DNA from 3 places in the Gorillibacterium sp. sgz306347 genome. Region 2 is predicted to be linked to each of the others. Evidence: predicted binding sites of a transcription regulator. Region 2 holds the regulator's gene; each other region holds the start of a gene.

Region 1 (7,172 bases), on a different contig from region 2:
ACCCGCCTGAGTGCCGCAACATATCGCACCCCGCCCGAATGCCGCATGATGCCTCACCCCGCCCGAGTGCCGCAACCTACCGCACCCCGCCCGAGTGCCGCAACATACCGCACCCCGCCCGAGTGCCGCAACCTACCGCAACCAGCCTGAGTGCCGCAACCTACCGCAACCAGTCTGAATACCGCAACATACCGCACCCCGCCCGAATACCGCATGATGCCTCAACCCGCCCGAATGCCGCATAAATACCGCGACCGGTCACGTGCGGCACCGCCGGCAATTCATCCCGGAGACGCGGCGCCTTTTCTCCGCTGTCGTGGTGGCTGAGCCCGGCGATCGCTCCTACAACCAGCGCTGGTACTGCTCGCGGAGGTTGGCCCTGGTCAGCTTGCGCCGGTGCAGGGTGACCGATGGCGCCTGCAGGTTCATCTGGGCGATCCGCTCGTTGATCTCCGCCAGCTTCGCGTCCGCCTCCGGGCTGTCGGGACGCGTGTCGAGCAGCCGGATGAGCGCTTCGATGGCCTGTTTGATCTCCGTCCGCAAAAGGACCCACGGGTGCGGCACCTTGGCGTTTTGCAGGATGGCGTCCATGACGCTGCCCTGGGGCACTTTAAGCGGTTTGCCCAGGCCGGGCAGGTTGTCGAATCCGCCGCGCTGGCGGAAATCTTCAACCGCTTCGTCCAACCAGTGCTGCCTTTGCCGCTCCGCATGGTCCGCTACCGCCCGGTCCTCCAGAACCTCGGCGGGAAGCGGAATGATCGGGCGCTCCTCGGGCGGACGGCTGGCGGCGGGGCGCTGCTTTTTGCGGGAAAACGGCATGGTCCGTCCCTCCCCGTTACCAGCTCATCGGACGGCCGGTGTAATCCTGATAAAGCGGGCCTTCCGGATCGCTCTGCGTTTCGATCAGCCGGAGGATGCCCTCGGCCGATTCCCATGGCTCCAGATCGGCTTCTTCATTTTTTACATCGAACATATAAGAGCGAAGCCAGCCGGGGTGCAGGTTGAACACCTTGACGCCGTATTCCTTCAAATGCTTCTGCAAAATGGCCGACTGCATGTTTAGCGCCGCCTTGGACATGGTGTAGCCGAAGTTCCCTATGCGGGTATTGGCCGAAATGCTGCCCGCCTCGGAGCTGATATTAACCAGCTTTTTGGTTTCGCTTTTGAGCAGAAGGCCCATCACGGAATGCGTGACCCGAAGCGGCCCGAGCGAATTTGTATTGTACAGGCGCAGCATTTCCTCAAAATCAAGCGGGTCCAGCACAGTAGGCTCGGTTTTGGGATGAATGCCCGCGTTGTTGATCAGCAGATCGAGCGAAGCGGTCCGCCCCGCGATGGCTTCGGCCGCCGCCCGGACGGACTCCTCGTCCGCAACGTCCAGATTCACCGTTATCAGCCGGTCGGGGTACTCCCCCGCCAGAACGGAAAGCTCCGGCCAGTCCGGCAGATAACGCCCCGCAAAAACAAACCAGCCGCGGTCCAGCAGCCCTTTGACAAGAGCGAGCCCCAGGCCCCGGTCCGCGCCGGTAACATAGGCGGTTTTCATGCTGCATCCTCCTTTTCCTTTCCTCCAGTTTAACGCACCCGCCGACCGCCCGCAAAACCGCCCGCAAAACTTCGTGCAAGAATAGACCTCCGCCAAGCTCGAAAATGCTTTGGCAACGGCACGACCGCACAGCGGCCTGTTGAAGTGCTGCTCAAGCAGAGGCCCACGTGCCCCAATAACACCCGTTCTTGCCCCCGTAAACGCTCGCCGCAATAGAGCAAGCCCCGGGGAGAAGCTGAAACAGCGGGGGCTAATTGAGAATGATATTCATCACTTGGAAGGGCTTCAAGGCTGTGATCTATTACGGAAACCGGGGCGGGTTCTGGCTTTGGCGCAATTATCGAAATAAAAAGAAAAATCTCGCATCTTCACGCCTGTTTCATATTATGCTCTATCCTGTTATAGTACGTCTCATTTAAAACGAAACAGTGCTTTCCTGCGGGAAACGGCGATGAACAGGCGTCCGCCGCCCGCTTTCCGCCCGGAAGAGAAAGCGCTTGCGAAGAAAAATAGCCCTTCGCCGTCCTTTGCGGCATAGAACGGAACCGGCGGCCGCGGCTGTTTCATATTTGCCGTTTTCTGCTCCTTTTCTTGTCCGTTATAAAGATGTTTAAGAGGAAGCAATAGAAAAAGCTTTTAAAAAAAGCCAAATGTTGTGAACTAGTTCACTTTGGGGCGGTTGCTTTTGCAGTACAATGGGGACGAAGGAAAGCGTTTTTACGCTTGTCCCGCAACCGGTTTGGAAAGTCCGCCGGAAGGAGGAGCACCGATGGAGCATTTGCTAGACAAACTCCGGGAGCGGAACGAATTAACCAGGGAAGAGATCGTTTATCTGCTCGGGAATCTCGATGCCGGCGGCAAAAAGCGGTTGTTCGGGTACGCCGACGAGGCCCGGCAGCGGTACTACGGCAAAAGCGTCTACATGCGGGGGCTTATCGAATTCTCCAATATCTGCAAGCAGGACTGCCTGTACTGCGGCATCCGCCGGTCGAATCCGGGGGCGGACCGCTACCGGCTGACCGAAGACAAAATCCTCGCTTGCGTGGAGGAAGGCTACGGCCTCGGCTACCGCTCGTTCGTTCTCCAGAGCGGCGAAGACTTTCGCTTCACCGATACGGCGCTTGCGGAGATCGTCCGGGCGATCAAAAGCCGCTACCCCGACTCTGCGGTGACGCTTTCGGTGGGCGAGCGCAGCGACGCATTTTACCGGACGCTGTTTGAAGCGGGCACCGACCGCTACCTGCTTCGCCATGAGACGGCGTCGCGGGAGCTGTACGAATCGCTTCATCCGGGCATGTCGTTCGACAACCGGATCCGCTGCCTGCACGTGCTGAGGGAGATCGGCTACCAGATCGGCGCGGGCTTTATGGTCGGCCTGCCGGGCCAAACGGCCGGGCATCTGGCCGAAGACCTGCTTTTCCTGAAGGAGCTCCGGCCGGAAATGATCGGCATCGGCCCGTTCATCCCGCACAGCGCGACGCCGCTGAAGGATGCGGCGGGCGGAACGGTGGAGGACACGCTGGTGATGATCGCTTTGGCGCGGCTGTTCGTGCCCGACGCCCTCATGCCCGCCACGACGGCGATGGGCACGCTTGATCCGACCGGACGGGAGAAAGCGCTCCGGGCCGGGGCCAACGTGGTCATGCCGATTTTGTCGCCGACTCCGGTGCGCGAGAAGTATGCCCTGTACGAGAACAAGATCTGCACGGGCGACGAAGCGGCTCACTGCCGCGGCTGCATCGAGATGCGGATTGTTGCATCGGGGTATCAGGTGGAGCTGGGCAGAGGGGATAACTTCAACTTCCGGAAAGTGGACCCGGCGCTTGCCGCTGCATCAATGGGCAGCAAAGAAAGTGAAAACATTCACGTATGATTGCTTAAGTTCTGTACTTCCTGTGCATGCCGTGACTTTTGCGCGCGGGAGGGAAGACGCCGGAGGCGCGGGGGTGCCTGCCGGAGGAGCCCGTTCCCGCGGCCGGACTTAAGCTTCATTAATACAAAGGAGGAAACCAGATGTCTACTTTACCGAAGAAGAACTCGCTGGGCTTTTTTGAAATTCGCCTGGAATCGATCGGCGGACTCGGGGCCAACCTGGCCGGCAAAATGCTGGCCGAAACCGGAGCCATCGAACTCGGGTTCAACGCAGCGAATTTCTCGTCCTACGGGTCCGAGAAAAAAGGGACGCCGGTCAAAGCGTTCGTGCGCTTTTGCGAGCCGAACGTCGAAATCCGCGACCACAGCCCGATCGAGCAGCCGCACGTCGTGGGCGTGTTCCACGAAGCGCTCTATAAGAACGTCAACGTGATCAGCGGCCTGCCCGCGGACGGCGTCGTGCTCGTCAACACGACGCGCGACTTTGACGAAGTCCGCAAGGACCTGGGGCTGGAATACGGCACACTGGCGATTGTGGACGCGATGGGCATCGCCGTCGACGAGAAAACGAAGGTCAACACCTCCATGCTCGGCGCGCTGTTCCGGATTTGCGATTTCCTCGATCCCGAAGCGATGCGCACCGTCATCCGCCGGACGTTCGAGAAGAAATACCCGCATCTGGTCGAGCCGAACATCCGCACCTTCGACCGGGGTTACAACGAAGTGAAGTTCAAAACCTATGAAGTTCCCGCCGGTGCGGCAGCCAAAGCGTTCAAACGCGCGCTCTCCCCGCTCGGCTACGAAACCCAAGTGCCCGGCGGCGTCATCCTCGCCCAGGCGAACAGCATCCTGAAGGACCTGAGCGGCTCGCGTGCGGGCTTCCTGCCGGAATACAACGCCGAGAAGTGCATCCACTGCGCCAACTGCGACAACGTGTGCCCCGATTACTGCTTCGTGTGGGAATCCGCCGAAGACAAACGCGGCCGGCAGCAGCAGTTCCTGCGCGGCATCGATTACCAATACTGCAAAGGCTGCCTCAAATGCGTCGAGGTATGCCCGACTGATGCCCTGGCCACCCGCCGCGAAGAAGTGGGCTACGCCGAGCAAAACCGCGTTGCGCAAGTGTTTTAAGCAAACCTTGAAAGGGAGGACACGAACATGGCCGTTGTTGAAAACAAGCTGACTGAAATCGTGCCGGCCGAACAGGTCACGTACTTCGAATCCGGCAATGAAATGGCCGCTACGGCTGCCGCCCAAATCAACTATCACATCATGGGGTATTTTCCGATCACCCCTTCCACGGAAGTGGCGCAATACCTGGACCAAATGAAAACCCGCGGTCTGCATGACATCCAGCTGATCGCCGCCGACGGCGAGCACGGCTCCGCCGGGATTTGCTACGGCGCGGCGCTCGCGGGCGCCCGCGTCGTCAACGCCACCAGCTCCCAAGGCTTCCTGTACATGCTGGAGCAGCTGCCGACGCAGTCCGGCACCCGGTTCCCGATGGTGCTGAACCTGGTCACCCGGGCGATCAGCGGTCCGCTCGACATCCGCGGCGACCACTCGGATCTGTACTACGGCCTGAACCTCGGCTGGGTCATTCTGACGGCGAGCACGCCGCAAGCCGTGTATGACATGAACATCATGGCGCTGAAGGTTGCGGAGCATTCCGATGTCCGCCTGCCGGTCATCGTCGCTTACGACGGCTTCTTCACCTCCCACCAGAAACGGAAGGTGCAGTACTTCAAAGACAACAAGACGGTTCAGGATTTTGTCGGCCCGAACCCGAACGGCAACTACCCGAACGTGGCCGATCCGTCCCGTCCGGTTACCATCGGCGCGCACATGGGCGGCGACGACCTGCTGAACAACCACTATCAGCTGTCGGTTGCGCTGGACAAAGCCGGCGAAGTGTTCGAGGAAGTGGCTCGCGAATACGCGAAGCTCTCCGGCCGCGAATACCCGACGCTCGACCTGTACCGCATGGAAGACGCCGAAGTGGCCCTGTTCCTTCTGAACAGCGCCGGCGAATCGGCCAAAGACACGGTGGACGCTTACCGGGCGCGCGGTATCAAGGCCGGCCTGATCCGTCCGAACATCATCCGCCCGTTCCCGGCCGAGCAGCTCCGCAAGGCGCTGAAGAACGTCAAAGCCCTGCTCGTGGGCGAACGCGCCGATTCCTACGGCGCCCAAGGCAGCAACCTGACGCACGAAATCCGCTCCGCGCTGCAAATCGACCCCGAGAACAAAACCGTCGTGCTGTCCCGCATCTTCGGTCTGGGCGGCAAGGACTTCTATGCCGACGATGCCGAAGCGTTCCTGGACGCCGCCATCGACGCCGCCGCCAAAGGCTACGCCGAGAAGCCGTTTGACTACCACGGCCACTATCCGGGCGAAGCGAAGGACGCGATCAAGGAAGTCATCGAACCGCTGCACGGCGAATCTTACAAAACCGGCCTGATCAACGTAACGCAGGACGAAGAAACCGGACGGCTGAAGGTCAAGCTGCCCCCGCTGCGCCAGCTGACGGTGAAACCGCACCGACTGGCGCCCGGACACGGCGCATGTCCCGGCTGCGGCGCCCTCTCCGCGCTGGAGCTGTTCTTCAAAGGCATCGAAGGCGACATCGTCGTCCTGTTCCAAACGGGCTGCGCTTATGTCGTAACGGCAAGCTATCCGTATTCGTCCCACAAACAAACCTTCGTGCACAACCTGTTCCAGAACGGGGCCGCTACGGTGGCAGGCGCGGTGGATGCATTCTACGAAATGAAGCGCCGCGGCGAAATCCAGGTTTCCGACGACGTCACCTTCATCATGGTATCCGGCGACGGCGGCATGGACATCGGCATGGGCGCGACGGTCGGGGCCGCGCTGCGCAATCATAAAATGATCATTCTCGAATACGACAACGAAGGCTACATGAACACCGGTTCCCAGCTGTCGTATTCCACCCCGATGGGCCACATGACCTCCACGTCGGGCGTCGGCAAAGCCCAAAAGGGCAAAAAAGGCCATCACAAAGACACCGCGCAAATTCTCGCGGCCTGCAACATTCCGTATGTCTTTACGGCGGCGGAAAGCAACGCCCAGGACCTGCTGCAAAAAGCGGCCAAAGCCCAGTGGTACGCCAACAATGTCGGCACGGCTTACGGCAAAATCCTGTGCGCCTGCCCGCTGAACTGGAAAACGGAAGACCCGAAGGGCACCGGCCTGGTCAAAGCGGCGGTCGATTCCTGCTTCTTCCCGCTCTATGAAATCGAGCAAGGGGTTACGAACATCACGTACAACCCGGAAGAAAAGGGCAAACGCGTTCCGGTGGTGGAATGGCTGAAGGGCATGGGCAAAACGAAGCACTTGCTGAAGGACGAAGCGATGCTGGCCGATTTCGAGGCGGAGGTCGAGCGCCGCTGGAACCGGCTGAAGGCGAAGCACGAAAACCCGGATCTGTAAAATAAGTCACGGTCATCGCAAAAAAGAAAGAAAAGCAAGGATGGGTCCCCGAGGCCGGCAGTTAGCGGCTGCCGGCCTCAAGTATGCCCATTGATAAACGTTCTCAGTCTAGTATACCTCGTTTTTCTTCTATTGGCGAGGATTTATGTGATTTTTTTCGCAATCTTTCAGCTGGTCAGAAAGGAAGGAGAATACGTACATGGAACAGCAACAAGCCTGCCAATGCGAGGGAGTCGCCCAGGCCGACGAGAAGCTGGAAAAGGTTCAGGCCGCCATCGAGAGCTTCAAATCGGTGAAAGGCGCT
Region 2 (7,172 bases):
GGCGCATTCATGATTGTGCTGGAGCTGGTGACGGAGGAAGTCGCCGCCGACATTACGTCCCGGTTAAGCGTGCCGACCATCGGCATCGGATCGGGAGCGGGCTGCGACGGACAAGTGCTGGTGTTCCATGACCTGCTTCAGTACGGGCCCGAATCGGCGCCCAAGCGGTTTGTCAAAACCTACGCCAACCTGGGCGAACAAATCCGGGAAGGCTTGCGCGCATATGGGGAGGACGTGAAAAACCGGCGTTTTCCCGGCAAGGAACACGGCTTTTCAAAAGAAAGCCTGAGCGGAGGCGCCAAAAAGACGGCTGAAGAAAGCCGCGGCGCCAAACCGGAAGAACCCGGGACGCTGTACGGCGCCTTCGGCAAGTGAGGAGTGCAGACCGATGGAAGTTATCGGAACGATAAAGGAATTGCGCGCAGCGCTCAAAAAGCGGCGGATGAACGGGGAAACGGTCGGCCTGGTGCCGACGATGGGGTTTCTCCATGAAGGACATGCCAGCCTGATCCGCCGGGCTGCGGAAGAAAACGATACGGCGGTAGTCAGCATCTTTGTGAATCCGACCCAGTTCGGACCGAACGAGGATTTTGACCGGTACCCGCGGGATACCGAAGGGGATCTGGAGAAAGCGCGGAACGCCGGGGCCGCATACGTATTTTTGCCGGATGCGGCCGAAATGTATCCCCGTCCGCCATTTACCGCCGTTTCGGTGGGCGGGCTGACGGGAAAGCTGTGCGGCGCTTCGCGCCCCGGGCATTTTGACGGCGTAGCCCTTGTCGTCAGCAAGCTGTTTCATATTGTACAGCCGGACCGCGCCTATTTCGGGATGAAAGATGCCCAGCAGGTGGCGGTGATTCAAACCATGACCGAAGACCTCAACCTGGATGTCGAAATTGTACCGTGCCCCATCGTGCGGGACGCGGACGGACTGGCGCTCAGCTCGCGCAACGTTTATTTGTCGGCGGAGGAACGGAAGGAAGCGCTGGCCCTTTCCCGCTCCTTGGCCCAGTCGGAGAGTTGGCTGGAAGAGGAAAAGGGAGATCCCGGCCGGTTGAAGGAACGGATCCGGGAGGCGATTGCCGCGTCCCCGCTTGCCGACATTGATTATGTCGAGGTGCTGACCTATCCGGAGCTTCAGCCTTCCGCCGTGTCTGTTTCAGGAGAATGGAAGGAAACCGACCGATGGATTGTCGCGCTTGCCGTCCGGTACGGCAAAACGCGGCTGATCGACAATCGTTTGCTGGCCGTCCCGCGCCCGAGCGCACCTAAGGCTTGATGAAAAGGGAGGAGAAGCCCGATGTTTCGAACCATGATGAAATCTAAGCTGCACCGCGCCACCGTCACGGAAGCCAACCTGAACTATGTCGGGAGCATTACCATTGACGAGGATCTGCTGGAGCTTTCCGATCTGTATCCGAACGAGAAGGTGCAAATCGTCAACAATAATAACGGCGCCCGTCTGGAAACTTACACCATTCCCGGTCCGAGGGGCTCCGGCGTCATCTGCCTGAACGGGGCCGCCGCGCGTCTGGTGCAGCCCGGCGACAAAGTAATCATCATCTCCTACGCGATGATGTCCGAAGAGGAAGCCAGAACACATCAGCCGAAGGTCGTTATTCTGGACGACGAGAACCGTCCCGTGGAAACCGCCTATACCGAGAAGCATTCCACGGTGCTGGTCTAATTCGCCGGAACGGCCCGGATTTTCCGGATAAATGCACTTTTATTGGCCGTCCGGCTCCGGTATGAAACCGCCCCTCCCGGCGCACAATGAGGGTACGACCAAAGGCCATCAGGCGGGGAGGGACGGCATGTTCCGGGAAATCTTCGAAACGATGAACGAAGCCCTCGACGAAATCCTTTCCGAATACGCCGAAGCAGGGGCGGACCGGGAAGCCGAGCTTGGAGAACGCTTTTCTATGCTGAAGTCGATGAGCGACTGCTGCCTGGAGGAATGGCTGCGTTTTGAAGAAAGGCTCTCGGCCTGCCGGAGCCAGCTGCTCGGTTCGGGTTCCGCGGCGCTGGCCGACTCCGATCTGGACGGCGGTCAGCCGGTGTCCGAGCATTTTATCAAAGGCCAGGGCTTTTACAAGCTGTACATGTTCGACAAGGCCGTCGCCGAATTCGCGGCGCTTGTCCGCGAGAAGCCGGACTTCATTCTCGGCCGCGTTTACCTGGCGATGGGATACCTTCGATTAGGTGAGCTGGACGAGGCTTACCGGCATTTTCATCTGCTGGTTCCGCTGACGAATAACGCCAAGCTGAAAGCTATTTCCTATAACGCCATGGGCTGCATTCAGGTACACAACCAGAACATGGAGCAGGCTTACGGATATTTTAAACTGGCGGACCTGACCGATTCCTCGTTTATGGAACCGGCCTTCTGGAGCAAGGAATTTTGGCCTTACCGCAGGAAACAGTAAGCGGGCCGCCATTTGCAAAACCGACTGGGCTCTCGTAGACTCCGGTCGTTTTTTCTTTTGTGCGAAATCGGATTGTGGTATGCTTAGGGGAGCGGGAGAAGGGATTTGATAAGCGGCAATGAAATTCGCGGTATTGGATTTTGAAACGACCGGAGGCCAGCCGACTGATTCCATCATTCAGGTTGGTCTTGTTCTTATAGAGGAAGACCGGATTGGAAAGCGTTATGCGTCCTATGTTAATCCCGGGACGCCGATCCCCCCGTTTATCACCGCTTTAACGGGGATCGACGACGAAACGGTGAAGGACGCGCCCGCGATCGATCAGGTCATCATGGAGATGCAGCCGCTTTTGCAGGACAGCATCCTGGTCGCTCATAACGTAGGGTTTGATTTGGCTTTTTTGCAGCGGGCTCTTGAAGCCTGCGGATATTTCAAGTTCGGCGGGCCGGTTCTCGATACAATGGACCTGCTCCGCATCTGCTACCCCGATTTGTCCAGTCTTTCCCTCGGCAACGTTACGGAAGAGCTGGGCATCTCCCATGACCGGCCTCATCAGGCGGATTCCGACGCGGAAGCGACCGCGGAGCTCTGGCTGAAGTGCGTGTCCCGGTTTCAGGAGCTCCCGCTTCTGACGGTCCAGCGCATTGAGGCGCTGTTTCGGGAGGATTCCTCCGATCTCGGCTGGTTCCTTCGCGAGCAATGCGCCCGGAAGGAGCAGTCGGTCGCCGCCGAGCCGGAAGCGCAGCAGCATTTCCGCCAATTCGCTTTGAAGGCGGAGGACTGGGGCGAAGAGGAATGGGAGCGCGACGAGAAGGAAGCCCGTGAAACGCTGGGCGATTCCTTTGAAGCTTTTCACGAGGGCGTCAAGAAGAAGCTGCAGGCCAAATTTCCTGCATATGAAGAGCGGGAGGCGCAGAACCGCATGTCCGCGGAGGTTGCCGCCGCGTTCGAGGGGGAAGAGCACCTGCTGGTCGAGGCGGGTACGGGAACCGGGAAATCGCTCGGGTACCTGCTGCCGGCGCTCTATTACGGCATTCGTGAAAGCAAAAAAATGGTCGTCAGCACGCACACGATCAACCTGCAGGAGCAGCTGCGGCAAAGGGACCTGCCTCTTTTGCACGAAGTTTTCCCCGTCCCGTTCCGGGCGGCGGTCTTGAAGGGTAGAAGCCATTACCTGTGCCTCCGCAAGTTCGAGCAGAAGATCGTGTACGAGGAGTTTGACAACGGCCGGGAAGATCTGGTCACCGCGGCGCAAATGCTGGTTTGGCTCAGCCTCACCGAACGCGGTGAAGACGAGGAGCTGCACTTTGGAGGCCGGGGAGCCGATTTCTGGCGGTCGGTCATGAGCGACGCGGATTCCTGCCAGAACCGCAGCTGCCCCTGGTTTAAAAAATGCTTCTATCATCGCGCCCGCTACGATGCGGGCGAGGCGGATGTGGTCATCACGAACCATTCGCTTTTGTTTACCGACATGAAGGCGGAGCACCGGATTCTTCCGGGCTACAAGCAGCTCGTGGTGGATGAAGCGCACAATTTCGAAGAAGTGGCCGCCAAGCACCTTGGACTGGAAGTTTCCTGGCATGCTTTTGTGAACGGGCTCACTTGGCTTTACAAGGACAGCCGGCTGGGTCAGCTCCCTCTGCTTCGCCAGCGCATCGTGCACGACGACAATTTGTCGGCCGACAAAGCGGGCGTGCTCTGCGAATCGATTGACGAGATGTATCCTCTGTTTGCGGACATCCGCGAGCGGTGGGACAACTGGATGTCGCGACTGTACGAGCGGATGGCGGGAGGTGCGGGCGATACGGGAGAGAACGCCCTGGTATTCCGGCTGACCGACGACCGCAAGCCGGCCGGCTGGGCGGAGCTGACCGAAGCGCACGAGGACCTCGATCGGCTTCTGGCGAAGCTGCTGAAGCAGCTGGACAAACTGCTCGCGCCGCTCAAGGAGGAGCCGGACCGGTCGGAGCTGCAAAGCCTTGCCACCAACCTTTCGGGCGGCGTCAAGGAGCTGGCCCGGCTGCGCGACAACCTGCGCTTTTTCGTTGCCCAGAACGATGCGGGCTTTGTTTACTGGATTGAAGGCAACCACCAGCACAAAATGAAGTCGCTGCAGCTCATGTCCGTTCCCATCGATGTCAGCCCGATGCTGAAGGCGCATTTCTTTGATCAAAAGGAAAGCGTCGTGCTGACCTCCGCCACGCTGTCGGTCGGCAAAACGTTCGATTACACCATCGATCAGCTCGGGCTGCGGGAGGCGGCGGAGGACAACCGGCTCCGGGAGGTGCAGCTGCCTTCGCCGTTCAATTACCGGGAGCAGGCGCTGGTCGTTATCCCGCGCGATTTCCCGGTGCTGAAGGGAATGAAAGGCGAGGCCGAGTTTACGGCCGCGCTGGTGGAATCGCTCGCCGAGGTGGCGCGCGAAACCAAAGGGCGCATGCTGGTGCTGTTCACTTCCTACCGGATGCTGAAGCAGGTGCACGGAGAGCTGCGCGAGCGGCTCACGCCCGACGGCATCCAGGTATTGGGGCAGGGCATGGACGGCGGAAGCCGAAGCAAGCTGGTCCGGCTCTTTCAGGCGAACGGCAAAACCGTTCTGCTTGGAACGAGCAGCTTCTGGGAAGGGGTCGACATTCCCGGCGAAGCGCTGAGCTGCCTGGCGATCGTCCGGCTGCCGTTTCAGCCGCCGAACCATCCGGTGGTGGAAGCCAAATGCGACCGCATCAAACAGAAAAACCAGAATCCGTTCATGAAGCTTTCCGTGCCGCAGGCCGTCATCCGTTTCAAGCAGGGCTTCGGCCGGCTGGTGCGCCGCGAAAGCGACAAAGGCATTGTGATCGTGTACGACACAAGGATTCTGGAAACCTATTACGGAAAGCATTTCTTATACTCGCTGCCGGGACCCAAAATTGAGCATATGAATGCCAAGCAACTGGTGCCGAGAATTTCGCAATGGATGGAAGGGGTTAACGAATGAAGACGACGGAGAAAATCTCGGAAGCGGTAGTCCGCAGACTGCCGGTATACCTGCGCTATTTAAGCGAGCTTCATGCCAATGGCGTGCAGACCGTTTCCTCTCAGGACCTGGGACGCAGACTGGATCTGAATCCCGCCCAAATTCGCAAGGATTTGGCCTACTTTGGGGATTTCGGCAAAAAGGGCATTGGCTATGACGTCGAATACCTGATTGAGAAAATACGTCAGATCCTGAAGCTGGACCGGGAAATCGCCGTCGCTTTGGTCGGAGCCGGGAACCTGGGGAAGGCGCTCAGCAACTACAACGCCTACCTGAAGGACAACATGCACATTGTCGCCCTGTTCGACGCCGTTCCGGAAATTGTCGGCACGAAGATCAATCACCTGACGGTCCAGCCTATCGAGGAAATGAAAGATACGGTGCGCCAGCAGAACATCCGGGTCGGCATCATCACCGTCCCCGGATCGGAAGCGCAGGGCGTCGCAGACGATCTTGTTGCCGCCGGCGTCGAAGCGATTCTCAATTTTGCGCCTTCCATCATTAAAGTGACTCCGAACGTGCGCGTGCATTATGCCGATTTTACGACGGAGCTGCTGAGCCTGGCGTATTACCTGGATTAATCGTTTCTTCCCAATGAAAACGCCGCGATCCGTAAGGGATCGCGGCGTTTTGTGTATCCGCGTCTGCCGTCTCAGGCGTAACGCAGGATGATGCTTTCGAGTATATTGGCGACGCCTTCGCAGGCGTCGGTCGCTTTTTCCAGGCGCTCGTACAGCTCCTTGATTTTGAAATCCGTGTAGGGGTCTTTTTGCTCGGTGAAAATTTTGCGAATGCCCTCGCGCATGAGGCGGTCGCCTTCGTTCTCCAGGCTGTTGATTTGCACGGTATGCTCGGAGATCTGATCGTATTTCTTCTTGGAGAGCAGGTGGAACGCTTCGACGATATGCTCGCAGGCCTTCACAATCACTTCGGCGAATTTTCGCATGTAGTCGTCGGAGGCTTCGATGTTCAGATAGTCGAATTTGGCGATCGTTTCTTCGATGTAGTCCATGACATCGTCCATTTTGTTCGCCAGTTCCATGATGTCCTCCCGGTCGAGAGGGGTGATGAACACTTTATTTAACCCGCGGTAAATCATATGGGTGATGTTGTCGCCCTTGTGTTCAAGATCCTTCAATTGGTCGATGTAAGCCACCGGCGGCTTCGAGCCGCTCATTGCTTCGCGGAACATTTTGGCCGCCACGAGCGTGTTGTCTGCGGATTCCAGCAGCAGCTTGAAAAAATCGGTATCTCCCTTTTTCTGAAACATGTAGGTTTAGCCTCCCGTTTATATATGACCCCGTTGCTCCTTATGTTAAGGTATCATAAAGAGAGCGGGCCGCGCAATGAGGACGCCCCTTCGCCACGGTTTCGTCAACTCTTGTCCGGAAGCCTTGCTTTTGCCCCGCCGGCGTTGTACGCTCTAGAAAAACGGATAGCAGAAAGGAAACGATCCCTTTGGCCCGATTGTTGATCAAAAACGGCATTTTTCTGACTCCGGATGCGGAGTCTCCCGTACTGCGCGGAAATATGATTGTGGCAGACGATAAAATTGAATGGCTCGGACCCGAGCTTTCCCCGGAGCAGCTTGCCTCCGGCTTTGACGAAGTGGTGGACGGCAGCCGCCGGCTGTACATGCCCGGACTAGTCAACACCCACGGACATGCGGCGATGTCGCTGCTTCGGGGCGTAGGCGACGACCTGGCCCTCCAGGTTTGGCTGGAAGAGAA
Region 3 (7,172 bases), on a different contig from region 2:
AGCCGCTCCACATAATGCAGCACCGAACGGGCGAGGCCGAACGTGCGCACCCCGACGATCGGGACGTACACCAGCAAGATGTTTTCAGGCGGGATCGAAGACTTGGAAATGAGAAAGCCGGACGTAAACATCAGCATGCCCGCCGAAAGCAGCGTCAGCGCGCTGAGCAGCACAATCGCCGTAAAGCTCGCGGCGTGCGCACGCAGATAAGGGGCCAGCCAGCCGTTTCGTTTCATTCCATCCCCTCCTCTTCATCCGCTGCAACCAGCCCGTAGTAGACGCCTGTGGCCGCCAGCAGCTCTTCGTGCGTCCCCGCTTCCGCCACTTTGCCGTCATGTATCACCAGGATCAGGTCCATGTCGGGCATCCAGTGAAGGCGGTGCGTGGCGAGAAAGACAAGCCTGCCTTCAAAAAGCGGCAGCATCGTTTCTTTGAGCTCATATTCCGTTTCAATGTCCAGGTGCGCGGTCGGCTCGTCCAGCAGCATCACCGGACGCCGGCTCAAGAAAGCGCGGGCGAGCGCCACGCGCTGCTCCTGTCCGCCGCTTAAAGAACGGCCTCCTCCGCCAAGCGGCTCGTCGAGCCCGTTCGGCAGGCTGCGGATCACGTCCGCAAGGCCCGCCGCTTCCGCCGCGGCCAGCACTTCCTCACGGCTCGCTTCCGGATGGTAAAACCGGATGTTGTCGGCGAGCGAGCATTGGAACAGGTACGGCTGCTGCGGAATATAGGTGATCTGGCTTCTCCAGCCGTCCGACGCCAAATCCGCCGGCGCTCCGTCTACCAGAACGCGTCCGCTCTGTGCCGGCAAAAAACCGCCGAGCGCTTCGATCAGCGTCGATTTGCCGGCTCCGCTTTCGCCGATGACGCCGATTTTGCGGCCGCCCCGCGTCTTAAACGTGACGCCGTTCAGAGATGCGACTCCTTCCGCCTCGTAACGTACCGTCAGCCCTTCAATCTCCAGCACGGCAGCCGGATCGCCTACCCGCTTTGCGATGGAATCGGCCGTTGGGCCAGACGCGTCTGCCGCCGGATCGCCCAGCCGCTTTGCGGCGGGATCGGCCGTTAGGCCAGACGCGCCGAACACCGCTTCAGGCGACTTTGCCTGCGGCGTTTCCCCTCCGTTCGCGTCTTCCCGGCCTGCCTCCGCCGGGTCCTGCGCGTCCAGCACCGCCTGGATCGTCTCCCCGGCCTGCTTCCCGTTTTGGGTCGCGTGATAATCGTTCCCGACCATCCGCACCGGGAGGAAATATTCCGGCGCCAGGATCAGGACCGTCAGCCCGGTGACCAGCGTCATTTCTTCCTCGATCAGCCGCAGGCCGAGGCCCACCGCAACTAGCGCGATGGACAGCATCGTGAAAAAGTCGAGGGCGAACGACGAGAGAAACGCGACGCGCAGCGTCTTCATCGTAGCCGACCGGTAGCGGTCGCTGACCCGGCGGATGCTTTTGCTGTGCTCGCGGCTGCGGCCGAGCACCTTGAGCGTTTCCAGCCCGCGCAGCGAGTCCACAAAATGGTTCGACAGCACCCGGTACGTCGCCAGCTGCTTATTGGTTTGCGCCCGCGCCGCCAGGCCGACCAAAGCCAGAAACACGATCATGATCGGCAGGGTTATCGTGAGGATTACGCCCGAGGACGCGTCCCGGTAGTAAACATACAGCAGGATCAAGCCCGGCACGACGCCCATCGAGATCATCCGGGGCAAAAACAGCTCTAGGTATGTGCGGAACTGCGTCACGCCCTCCAGCGCAAGGGTGACGAGGCTGCCCGTTCCTTTCTCGCGGGCAAACCGGGGGCCAAGCTGAAACAGCCGCTCCAGCAGCCGGGCGCGCAGCCCGGAGGCCGTCTTTTCGGCGAACCGGTACGCGATTTTCTGCTGCAGGAGCGAGAGCACTTGGCGGACAATGAACGCCAGAAGGAACAGCAGGCTGACGCCATACTGTTCCCGCATCGGTTCGCCGGCAAAAAGCGACGAAAGCAGCTCCGCCAGCCACTTGGCTTGAAGGATGATGGCGGCGGCCTGAAGGAGCGTAAGCCCCGTCAGAACCGCCATCACCGGGCGGATGCCTTTGAATTTTAAGAGTCCTTTTCCCATCAGTACTCCAGATGCTGCTTCTCATGCACCCGTTTGTGGAACACGAAATAGCTCCACGCCTGATACCCGAGCACAAAAGGAAGCAAAGTGAGCGCCACGATCGTCATCACCCTCAGCGAGTAATGGCCCGAGGCGGCATTGTGAATCGTCAGACTGAACGCTTCGCTGATCGAGCTGATCATGACGCGGGGGAACATCCCCACGAATACGCCCGAAAACCCGAGCGCAATGACAAGCCCCGTCATGCCGAACGCCCAGCCGTCTTTCTTGAGCTTCATGAAATAGCCGGCCAAGAGGAACGCCACCGCGCCCGCGGCGGCCATCAGGATAAGCGCGAGGCCGCGTTGTTCAAACATATCGGTCATGGTGTACGTCAGAATAGCGAAAGCAACGACCAGAACGGCGAGCGGAATCAGCAGCTTCCGCGCCAGCGAGCGGGCCCGGTCCTGCAATTCCCCGCTCGTGCGGAGCGTAGTAAACACAAGGCCGTGCACCAGGCAAAGCATCAAAACCGTAACGCCTCCGAGCAGAGTATACCCGTTGACCATATCGAAAATTCCGGCGCGCATCTCCATGTCTTCCCCGATTGGAAGACCCTTCATCAGGCCGGCGAAAACAACGCCGAACAGAAGCGGGGGCAGCAGGCTGCCGAGGAAAACGGCCCAATCCCAAGTTTTTTTCCAGGCTTCGCTGTCGCCTTTGCCGCGGAATTCGAATGCGACGCCGCGGGCGATGAGGGCCAGCAGCACGACGACCAGCGGGGTATAATAGCCGCTGAACAAAGTCGCGTACCAGTTGGGAAAAGCGGCGAACATCGCGCCGCCGGCGGTGATCAGCCAAACTTCGTTGGCGTCCCAGAACGGGCCGATGGAGTTGATCAGAACGCGCCGTTCCCCGTCCGTGCGGGCCAGCAGCTTGGTCGACATGCCGACCCCGAAGTCGAAGCCTTCAAGGAAGAAGAAGCCGACGAAAAGAACCGCAACGAGAATGAACCAAAGTTCGTTAAGAGACATCGTTAGGACCCCCTTTGCCAAACGGATCGGCGGACACCTTCGGTTTCGTGTCTTGCTCCAGCGTCCCTTTTTTAATTACTTTCACGAACAGGTAGGTCATGACGATCGCGAGCATGGTGTAAATGAGCGAAAACGAGATGATCGAGAAAAGGACCTGCCCGCCCGTCACCGAAGGCGAAACGCTTTGCTCGGTCTTGAACAGGCCGAACACGGTCCACGGCTGGCGGCCGACCTCCGTCATGATCCAGCCCGCCGTATTGGCGATAAACGGCATCGGAATCCCCCAGACCAGCGCGCGCATAAACCACGGCTTCGCCGAATCCATCCGCTTGCGCCACGCCAGGTACAGCACGCCGGCCATCAGCAGGAAGCTGACGACGCCCGCCCCGATCATGATGCGGAAGCTCCAATAGGTGGTTTTCACCGGCGGGATGTAGTCGCCGGGGCCGTATTTTTGCTGGTATTCTTCATTCAGCTCGAGCATGCCCTTTACCTCTCCGGAAAACTTGCTGTAGGAAAGGAAGCTGAGCAGACCGGGAATTTGAATGTCAAAATCGTTCTTTTGGTTCACCGTGTCGATCTTCGCAAATACCGACCAGGGCGCCGGGTCTCCGCTCTTGCCCCATTGGGCTTCGGCGGCGGCCATTTTCATCGGCTGGGTTTTAACCAGGTATTGCGCCTGGGCGTGACCCGAAAAAGCGATGCCGAAGAAGGCGATCAGCCCGACGACCGAGGAGATCAGCAGCATCGGCTTGAACAGCTCTTTCTCTTGCTTCTTGAACACCTTCCAGGCGCTGACGCCGGCGATAAAAGCCGCGCCCGTCAGGAAAGCGCCGAAAATCGTATGCGGGAATTCGACCAGCAGCTGGCCGTTCGTGATCAGCGCAAGGAAATCATTCATCTCGGCGCGCCCGTTGTTGATTTCAAACCCGACAGGCCGCTGCATGAACGAGTTGGCGAGCAGAATCCAGAACGCCGAGAACACGGTGCCGATAAACACCAGCCAAATGCACATGGCATGCAGCTTTTTGGACAACCGGTCCCAGCCGAAAATCCACAGGCCGATGAACGTCGATTCCAGGAAAAAGGCGAGCAGCGCTTCAACCGCAAGCGGCGCGCCGAACACGTCGCCGACGAAGCGGGAATACGCGGACCAGTTCATGCCGAACTGGAATTCCTGCAAAATCCCCGTGACCACTCCGACCGCGAAGTTGATTAAAAACAGTTTGCCCCAAAATTTTGCTAACCGTTTGTACTCTTCTTTGCCCGTCCGGACGTACATCGTTTCGACGATCGCCACGAACAAGGCCAGACCGATGGATAGCGGCACAAAGAAAAAATGATAAATCGTGGTAATCGCGAACTGCAGCCGCGAAAGCATTACCGGATCCATACCCAGTCCCCTTTTCTAGAATTTCTTTGGTTTGTTGGTTTAGAAGAATTATCACATTATGATTTATATCACAATTGATGTGTGGCGGATCACAGTATATGCGGCGATTTTGTGTCAGATTTCACAATACTTTGTGACATTTCTCATTATTTTTGATATGGTCGACAAAAGGCGCATTTCTTACCCGAAAAAGGACAAAATCCGCTGTTCCCGATGACGCCTCCTGCCCTGTCCTTCTCTTTCCTGCCACCGCTAAAATAAGTAAACCAAGCCTCTTGACTCTCCTCTTGGAGGAGCCCTTACACTTTCATTTGAAAGGAGTTGGCCGCATGCTGCATACCGTCAAAGAAGTCGCCGCCCTGTCCGGCGTTACCGTCAAAACGCTTCACTATTACCACAAAATCGGCCTGCTTGCGCCGCGCCGGATCAGTGACGCCGGATACCGGCTCTACGGGGCGGAAGAACTGGAACGCCTGCAGCAGATCATGGCGTACCGGGAGCTGGATTTTCCGCTGGAGGAAATCGCCCGGCTTCTGACAGGCAATCCGGAAACCGCGGCGATTCTTTCGCGGCAGGAAGAACTGCTTGTTCAGCGCAAACAGCGGCTGGAGACCATCATTGAAACGCTGCGCAAAACAAAAGCCAACAAGGAGGATGGAAACCCGATGAACGAAAAGGAGCTGTTTCGGGGTTTTCAAACGGAGGCCCAATGGAACGAGGCGCTTCGGGAGCAAAACGAGCATTTGGCGGAGTCTTACGGGGTGGATTTGCTCGCCTCGGGAGAAAAGGACGTTGCGAAACTGAACGATGCGGCTTCGGAAGCAGCCGGATTTCTGCAAGCCATGGCGGAAGCGCTGCGAACCGGCATCAGCCATACGGACAACCAGGTAACCGCACGGATTGAGCGGCACCTGGCATTTCTGGAGAGGAGCGACCTGCCGTCAACCGCGGCCGATTTGGCCGCACAGACGCGGTTCTTTCTCGGCGATGAGTTTCACCGCCGGATGCTTGAAGAGCAGCAGACCGGGCTGGCCTATTATCTCTTCGTCGCAGCTGACGCTTTCTCCGGCGCCGGCGGCAGGTAGTTCCGTCCCGGTATATGTGCGGTTCGGCGCATCCCTCTCCGCGATAGAGAGCCGTTACGGACATGGGGAACTGTGGAGCAGCTTAAGAAGTAACAGGGCTAGGAACTGATTGCTGCAATTGTGCAGGATTCTTTCTCATAAAAGGCGAGGAAAGAAGGCATTGCTGCAAATATGCATTAATCTGGGGCTCCAACAAGCGAAAACGCCCGATTGATACAAAAAATCCTGCACAATCGCATCATTTTATTTTTACAGCGCCCCCTGCGATTCATAAACCTGCACAATTGCAGCAATAGTGCCGGGCGAGGAGGAAAAGGAACGCCGCAAGCCGTAAAAGCAGCCAGGACCGCGTGTGCAAATAAAAATCCACCTGCAAGAGATAACAGAAAGTCCGGCATTGCGAACATTCGCTTCTCTGGAAGATGGATGCATTAGTAGTTGAAGAACATGAAAAAGAACCATCCAGCAATATGAACGGCAAAATGACGGTTTCACGCGGGTTTCTCTATATAGGCGGGGATCTGCGCGGTCAGCGGTATTATTGCCGCCGCATCGGTCGCCGGAGACTTCGCGCTTGCACTTGGAAGTTTGCGGCTGTGCGATAAGAGGCGCATCAGCACAGCCCGGCTTTTCGCTCTCAAGCCGGAAGTCGCCAGCCCGGCGGTATTGCTGCCCCTGCAGTTAGCCGGGGGCTTCACGCTATCAAGCCGGAAGTCGCCAGCCCGGCGGTATTGCTGCCCCTGCAGTTAGCCGGGGGCTTAACGCTATCAAGCCGGAAGTCGCCGGCCCGGCGGTATTGCTGCCCCAGCGGTCCGCTGGGGCTTCTCGGCTTCACGCCGGGGACCGCACGCCCGGCGGTATTGCTGCCGCATCGGTCGGCCGAGGGACTCGGATACACGCCATGAACCGGATTGGCAAGCAGATTATTGGTGCACTAGGGTCGGCCCGGGTAGAGACCGGAAAGAGCCGCTTTATGGCTTCGTCCGCTTCCTCACCCTCGCCGCTGCTCTAAATCAAGCGACATACGCGCCCTACTCTAAGCTAAGGTGGCATACGCGGGCCATTCCAGGACATCCAGCAAACGCGCCACTCTAGCGCATCCAGCAAACGCCCACCACTCTAGCGCATCTAGCATACGCCTGCCAATCTAGCTCCTCCAGCATACGCCTATTACTCTAGCTCCTCTTGCATACGCCCACCACTATAGCTCATCCAGCAAACGCGCTGCTCTAGCTCCTCCAGTACACGCGCGCTCCTCTAGCTCGGCCAGTACACGCGGGCCCTAGCTCAGCCGGTACACACGCGCCTCATACGGGCGCAGCTCGAGCCAGGTCAGATCGCCGCAGCTTTCCGTTTTCCAGTTGCAGAGCAAAAGCTCGTAGCCGCGGTTTTCCGCATCGCCGGGGTGACGGTAAATGGCCGGCTGGTCCGACCAGTTCAGGATTACGAGCAGCCGCTTCTCGTTCAGCGTCCGGAGGAAGGCGTAGATTTGCGGGTGGTCCGCCAGCAGCAGCCGATAATCGCCGTAGACGATTTCCTCGTGTTTTTTGCGGAGCGCGATCAGCTTCCGGTAATAATGGTAGATGGAA

What was found. The regulator Rex, encoded in region 2, represses fermentation and respiration genes when NADH is low (regulators of the CRP and FNR family bind a similar motif). The targets are predictions, from matches to a motif close to TTGTGAAATATTTCACAA.
Region 1: the regulator Rex is predicted to act here: its motif matches at 2,200-2,217, upstream of hydE ([FeFe] hydrogenase H-cluster radical SAM maturase HydE).
Region 3: the regulator Rex is predicted to act here: its motif matches at 4,608-4,625, upstream of AC6I6H_RS14135 (cytochrome ubiquinol oxidase subunit I).

What each region holds. Positions count from the first base shown of each region.
Region 1 covers NZ_JCAPET010000012.1:375-7,546, forward strand. Annotated here, with positions in the region: gene AC6I6H_RS08600 (DnaJ family domain-containing protein) at 343-819, opposite strand; gene AC6I6H_RS08605 (SDR family oxidoreductase) at 836-1,546, opposite strand; gene hydE ([FeFe] hydrogenase H-cluster radical SAM maturase HydE) at 2,316-3,419, shown strand; gene AC6I6H_RS08615 (2-oxoacid:acceptor oxidoreductase family protein) at 3,560-4,549, shown strand; gene AC6I6H_RS08620 (thiamine pyrophosphate-dependent enzyme) at 4,577-6,868, shown strand; gene nuoE (NADH-quinone oxidoreductase subunit NuoE) at 7,068-7,172, shown strand, end outside.
Region 2 covers NZ_JCAPET010000018.1:17,812-24,983, reverse strand. Annotated here, with positions in the region: gene panB (3-methyl-2-oxobutanoate hydroxymethyltransferase) at 1-375, shown strand, start outside; gene panC (pantoate--beta-alanine ligase) at 389-1,279, shown strand; gene panD (aspartate 1-decarboxylase) at 1,301-1,687, shown strand; gene AC6I6H_RS11335 (tetratricopeptide repeat protein) at 1,815-2,426, shown strand; gene dinG (ATP-dependent DNA helicase DinG) at 2,545-5,403, shown strand; gene AC6I6H_RS11325 (redox-sensing transcriptional repressor Rex) at 5,400-6,023, shown strand; gene AC6I6H_RS11320 (DUF47 domain-containing protein) at 6,095-6,712, opposite strand; gene AC6I6H_RS11315 (amidohydrolase) at 6,895-7,172, shown strand, end outside.
Region 3 covers NZ_JCAPET010000024.1:63,885-71,056, forward strand. Annotated here, with positions in the region: gene AC6I6H_RS14120 (amino acid ABC transporter ATP-binding/permease protein) at 1-236, opposite strand, end outside; gene cydD (thiol reductant ABC exporter subunit CydD) at 233-2,092, opposite strand; gene cydB (cytochrome d ubiquinol oxidase subunit II) at 2,092-3,105, opposite strand; gene AC6I6H_RS14135 (cytochrome ubiquinol oxidase subunit I) at 3,095-4,498, opposite strand; gene AC6I6H_RS14140 (MerR family transcriptional regulator) at 4,828-5,583, shown strand; gene AC6I6H_RS14145 (glycoside hydrolase family 13 protein) at 6,866-7,172, opposite strand, start outside.